One region of the Slackia heliotrinireducens DSM 20476 genome, then DNA from elsewhere that is predicted to be linked to it. Evidence: predicted binding sites of a transcription regulator. Region 1 holds the regulator's gene; the other holds the start of a gene.
What was found. The regulator LexA, encoded in region 1, represses DNA repair genes until DNA is damaged. The targets are predictions, from matches to a motif close to CNAACANNTGTTNG.

Region 1 (3,222 bases):
TCGAGATGCTTGAGCTGGACGGTAAAGGCTATGCCCAGGTGCATGCGGGATTGGCAAGCATCGGGCAGTTCGTCCCGGCGGTGTTCTTCGGTCTGGCCGTGACGCCCGACCTTCTGGTGCAGCGCATCGAACGCCGCGTGGACGCCATGTTCGACGCGGGATTGGTCGCCGAGGTGGAGGGCCTGCTCGAGCAGGGGTTCGAAAGCGCCTGCACGGCTCGGGACGCCATAGGCTATAAGGAAGTGGTTGCGGCGCTTCGGGGTGAAATCACCATGGACGAGGCCCGCGAACAGATCAAGACCGCCACAAGGCGCTATGCCAAGCGGCAGCGCAGCTGGTGGCGTAAGGATTCGCGTATCATATGGCTGGATGCGGACGATCCTAATCCGCAGAAGCTTGCCGACGAGATACTTAAAACGCTTTCAGACAAGGGGTATACGGATGTCGTTTGCCGATATGGACGCCAATAGCGTGATGGAGGACCGCGAGCGGGCTATCCTCGTGGGCATCGATTATCGCGACAATGCGAGTGAGTACTCGCTGGAGTCGTCTTTGGACGAACTGGCTCGTCTGACCGATACGGCCGGGGCCGATGTTGTGGCTACCACCTCCCAACGTTTGGACTCGCCGAACCCACGCACGTTCATCGGATCGGGCAAGGCAGAGGAAATCGCCTCGATGTGCCGGTCCCTTTCGGCGGACGTGGTCATCTTCGACGACGAGCTTACGCCTTCGCAGCAGAGCAACCTTGAGAAGGTCCTGCCCAAGGACGTGAAGGTCATCGACCGCACCGCTCTTATTCTGGACATATTCGCCCTGCACGCCACCACCAAGGAAGGCCGCCTGCAGGTCAGGCTCGCTCAGAACCAGTACCTGCTGCCGCGTCTGCGCGGCATGTGGGCGCATCTTGCCAGCAACCGCATGGGCGGCGGCGTAGGTTCCCGCTTCGGCGAAGGCGAAAGCCAGCTCGAGGTGGACCGCCGCATGGTCCGCAAGCGCATCACGTCCATTCGCCGGGAGCTGGAGCAGGTTGCGCAGATGCGCACGATCCAACGTGCCGCGCGATACGACTCGGGTATATTCAAGGTGGCAGAGGCGGGGTATACCAATGCAGGAAAATCAAGCCTGCTCAACCGTCTGACCAATGCCGAAGTGCTGAGCTATGACAAGCTGTTCGCCACGTTGGATTCCACCACGCGCAAGCTGGTGCTGCCTGAAGGCCGCGAGGTGACCATCACCGATACGGTCGGATTCATCCAGAAGCTGCCGACGACGCTGGTCGAAGCGTTCAACAGCACGCTGGATGAGATTCGCGGAGCCGATTTGATCATGCATGTGGTGGACGCGTCTTCGAACGAACGGGACCTGCAGATGAACGCCGTAGGTGACACGCTGGAGCAGATCGGCGCCCAGGACATTCCGCGGCTCGTCGTGTTCAACAAGATCGACCTGGTGGACGAAGGGGACCGCGCTATCCTGGCCTCCCGCTATCCGATGGCCATTCTGGTGTCCGCTGAAACCGGCGAGGGCATCGACGGTTTGATAGACGCATTGGCCCGCGCCGTCGCCGCGCAGGAGGAGCTCATGGATGTGCTGGTGCCCTATTCGAAAGGCAGCGTGGTGTCTTTGGTGCACGAGCGTTGCACGGTGCTTGCGGAAAGCTACGGGGAGGACGGTACGCGTCTGACGCTGCGAGCACCACGGGATCTGATAGCTCTGCTGGGCCAGTATTCGGTCCAATAGCAACCCGATGCTGATTCCTATATGAAAACGGCTCCTGTAAGGAGCCGTTGTTTGTTTATGCGCAGTCCGTTTGTACGTTACAGACGGCGGAACACGGCAACGACCTTTCCTGCAATGGAGACGTTCTCGCGAACGATGATAGGTTCCATGGTGGAGTTTTCTGGCTGCAGGCGGATGTGATCGCGCTCTTTGAAGAAGCGCTTGACCGTTGCGCCGTCTTCGACGAGGGCCACGACGATATCGCCGTTGTTGGCATTCGGCTGTTCCTTCACCACGACGAAGTCGCCGTCGTTGATGCCGATTTCGATCATGGAGTCACCGCGTACCTTCAGCAAAAACGAACTGGAATCGCCGACGATTTCGGTGGGCAGGGGGATGGTCTCCTGGATGTTCTGCTCGGCAAGAATGGGCACGCCAGCAGCGACGTTGCCGACGACCGGCAGGTTGACCACGTTGGAGAATTCACCCTGACCGACGAAATCGTTGTGGGCTGGTTGGCCCTTTGGTGCGGTGCCTCCATAGGTTTCGCCGTCGGAGGTACGCAGCACGGTGATGCAGCGCGACTTCAGGGGGTCGCGATGGATATAGCCCTTCTCCTCAAGATTGTTCAGGTGCACATGCACGGTGGAGGGGGACGAAAGCCCGATGCTGTCGCAGATGTCGCGAACGGTGGGGGCGATGCCGGTTTCTTCGATGGTGGCGATGATGCAATCGAGCACAGCCGTCTGCTTCTTGGTGAGCTTGGTGGAGTCTTTTTTACGAACAGTCATGGTGGCCTTCCTAATACGAACATTTGTATTAAAAATCTGTTGACATGAACCTTTGTTCGCTTTATTATATACCCGAACAAAGGTTCGTGCAAGTAAGGAGTTAAGAAACATGACACGCCAGGACATGCATACATATACGAACGGCTCCTCGGCCCTCAAGTACAACAGCAAGCGTCCCGTCTTGGAGGTTATTCCTGGCGGCGCAGTTTCTGACCAGCCACAATCTTTTCTTGACGACCTGAAATTCGCTGCCAAGGCAACCGGTTTCGCAAATATGCGCGACGATTTGAAATACGGTTCCATCGCAGGTCGTCCACTGGACCTGTCCAAAGCGCACCAGTATGTGCTGTTCGGCGCACTTATGTTCGCTTTTGGTTTGGCCCTTATCCTTCTCTAATCGGGAAGGACCGTTAGTCCGACAATTCTCGTCTCCAGCGGTTTGCTGCGTTTCCTGCTGCGAGACATCCGTGAAAACTCCGTCGCTTCAGATCGGCGGAGTTTTTCGTCTCGTTGGCCGGTCTTGTATGTATGGCGCGGCGTCAGAGTTGGAGTGCATGAAAGGGGGAACAATATCTGGGTATCGATTAACATGCAGCATATTTCACTATATATGGGAATTCAGCGACGTTGCAGGTAGATTGGAAATTCTGTTGTCATAATCGATATGACGGGGTATGATGACCACAACATTTTGTGGTCATGGTGACTA
Region 2 (3,222 bases), 1.2 Mb from region 1:
GCGTAACCGCGACAAGATTATCGAGCGCAACCTGGGCATCATCCGCAGGAACCGCGAGATCGTGAACGAGTGGATGGCCACCGAGCCCCGCGCAAGCTGGATTCCTCCGAAGGGTGTCAGCGTGAGCTACATGCGCCTGGACATTCCCGAGAACGACGAGGTGTTCTGCCTTCGCCTGTTGAAGGAAGAGGGCGTCCTGCTGGTTCCAGGCAGCCGCTTCGAGCTGCCGTGCGGCGCACGTCTCGGCTACTGCGCATCGGAGGATGTGCTGCGGGAAGGCTTGAAGCGCCTGTCCAAATCACTTCGACAATTCGATTGATGCTTGTGTTTTATGCGGGCCGGCAGGGTAATCCTGTCGGCCTTTTTGTATAGGCAGCGCTAGAACAGGGACTCCTGCACAGGAGTGCCTGGTTCATGCGCGGTTGGTCGGAACTCTTTCTTCAAGAGGCTTTTCTGAGACCCTGGAACGATTTCGTCCTGATCCGACAGGTTGCCGATGAGCAGGGGCGAAGCCGGATTGTGGTTTTGGTAGTTGCGTGCCGCCTGGGCGTGGTCGTAGTTGGCGTAGCAGTACCGACACCCGTTGGGGCAGGTGTTATAGGCACCAATGTCGCGGCTTTCGAAACAGCCGCAGCCCGCCCGCATGCCTTTGTGCTTCAGGTTGCGGAATTCAACGTTATTGGCGGGCCCCATGATATCCAGCCTGGTGCAGGCCGACGGCCCTATGCCGAACCGCGTGTAATCGTCGGCTTGGCCGCAGGTTTGCAGCACTACGCCGTGCTTGTGCGCGATGAGCCCCATCTGCTCTGCCAGCAGAAGCTTGTCGCCGGCGCTTACCGGCTTGAGCTCCGGCATGTTGCGCTGCAGCTTCTTGTACATGCCTACGAACGAAAAAACGCAGCGATCGATGTGCCCGGCCAAATGGGAGCAGAGGTGCTCGAAAGTTTGCAGGTGGCGCTCGACGGTGTAGGGCCCCAGCAGAAGCACTGGATCGTAGCGCCAAACGATGCGTTGTCTTCCCACCTGGCGTTCCAACTTGAGGAGGGTGCGGATGCTGTCATCGACGGAGGGGACGCCCGGCTCGATGTCGCGGCCATAGGCCGTGATGGTGTAGTGGAAATACGTGTTGAACCGATCCGTTATCTCGTGTAGGCGCGGCAAGATGGGTTCATAGTTTTTCGAGCAGAACATGACCAGGTCGATGGCTTCCGGTGTGAGCTCGTAGCGGGTGACCTTTTCCGGAAACAGAGGGTTTCTGGACAGCACGTACCCCTCCGCAAAACGGTTGAGCAGCCATTCGCTGTAATACTGCACGGTATCGGTTCTGGCCCCAGTGTTGAGAATCATAGGTCACCTCCTTAGAAGCGCCATTATAAGAGAACATCCGTTCGTATTCAAGTAGATATTTCAAAAGGGGCGGGCTTCGCGAAAAGCGCAGACGTTGCGTTTCGGCGGAATGCGGGGCTCGGTCGTCCATTTGCATATTGACATGCGCACTTCTGGATGCTCTTGACGAAAACGGAGTCGATAAGCAAGCCGTTAAAGTGCGAAAGGCGGCATTTCGCCGGGTTCACGCCCGATGGTTAGCTCGCAGCTAACATGAATGTTTTCGTGTTGAGACCCGCAAAAACCCTGCTATTGATTGTATGGAATGCAAAATTACAGTTAAAGACGGTAAATAAATACGAATTGGAGCCAAAAAGAAAAAACGGAGTAGATACGAGAAACGTATTCGGGAAATAATGCCTCGTAACAAGAAATGCTTTAGTCGGCTCCAGCCGATGGGAAGAGCCTTGAACGTTGCAGTGCTTTTGGATGGGTCTTTTGGGGAGAAGTATGGAGCAACTGGAAACGGGTGTTGATGAGGCGCGTGCCCCTTGTGTGGTCACACGGTCGAAAATGCAAAACGGGGGGTATCGCCTATCGTTTTCGATGGGTGATGAATACGGTGACATATTCGTCCACGAGCTGTTCACCGGCGTTCGCTTTTCTGCGGGCGACTTCTTCATGGGCACCGTTCCGCTGATGACGCAACCGAAGAAATACGGTTTGACGATCATGGCCTGCAGCGAGGGTCGCTGCAGGATTGACGTAAACGAGGGTCATTCGGCTTTTCTGGAGCCGGGTCGCATCGCCGTGCACCTGGACGACACGCGCACGCCGCTGAGCATGCCGACGGGCAGGTTCCTCGGCATCAAATTCTTTATCGACTTCGACACCATCAGCAATCGGCTGCCGCGCTTCCTGCAGGATTTGGACATAGACCCATTCGAGCTGGAGGACCGTCTGTGCCCGAACGGGGAAGCGTTCCTGGCGCTGGCGCCCGCCGATTTACAGGCGGCCATGAACCATGCCGTGCTACATCGCAACGCCCCGAGGGCCGATCGCCGGCTGCTGTTCGCGCAATGCCTGAACGCCGTCGCGGCCATGGAGCCCGACGACAACATCGCGCGCAGGATCTGGCTGACGCCTTCGCAGATGATGATGGCCCAGGGCGCCATCGAAAGCATGGTCTCGGATCTACGCAAGCGGACGCCAGTCGCAGAGGTCGCCGCAGGGTACGGCATCAGCGAGTCGTCGCTGCGATCCTATTTCTACAGCATGTACGGCGAATCCATTCCCATGTATATGAAGCGCCGCCGCATGGACGAGGCCGCCGTGCTTCTGGCGACCACCAACATGACCGTCGGCGAGATCGCCATCGGCGTGGGGTATGAGAACCAGAGCAAATTCGCATCGGCCTTCAAGAGCCTGAAGAAGATGACGCCCCTGGAATACCGCAGGATGAGCCGGGTGGACGGGTTCACCGCTTCCTGCTATTAGGCGCGATGCCTTAGCAGCCGTCCTATCCGGAACCCGAATACCGATATGCCGCAGTCTGTGCCGTGCGGCTAGATGACTATGCCGTTGCAGTGGTCGATCTCGTGCTGGATGATCTGGGCGGTCCAGCCTTCGAATGCCTCGGTGCGGGAAGCGAACCTCTCGTCGCGAAACGTGACCTCTATGCGCCGGTATCGCGTGGCGGGGCGGCGGCCCGTAAGGGAAAGGCATCCTTCTTCGGTCTGGTACGGCTCGCTTTTCGCCGTGATTTCCGGGTTGTACATCAGGCGGTGCGTGCCGGCGTCGTCGAACACGATGATGCGCTTCGCCACGCCGATCATGTTGGCCGCCATGCCCACGCACTCGTGGGAGTGGAACCGCAGCGTGTCCATCAGGTCTTGG

Region 2: the regulator LexA is predicted to act here: its motif matches at 1,378-1,391, upstream of SHEL_RS10960 (DUF1848 domain-containing protein).

Annotation. Positions count from the first base shown of each region.
Region 1 covers NC_013165.1:1,233,502-1,236,723, forward strand. Annotated here, with positions in the region: gene miaA (tRNA (adenosine(37)-N6)-dimethylallyltransferase MiaA) at 1-470, shown strand, start outside; gene hflX (GTPase HflX) at 442-1,743, shown strand; gene lexA (transcriptional repressor LexA) at 1,821-2,513, opposite strand; gene SHEL_RS05295 (hypothetical protein) at 2,623-2,910, shown strand.
Region 2 covers NC_013165.1:2,473,189-2,476,410, reverse strand. Annotated here, with positions in the region: gene SHEL_RS10965 (aminotransferase) at 1-319, shown strand, start outside; gene SHEL_RS10960 (DUF1848 domain-containing protein) at 379-1,347, opposite strand; gene SHEL_RS14545 (helix-turn-helix transcriptional regulator) at 1,933-2,823, shown strand; gene SHEL_RS10950 (peptide deformylase) at 2,892-3,222, opposite strand, start outside.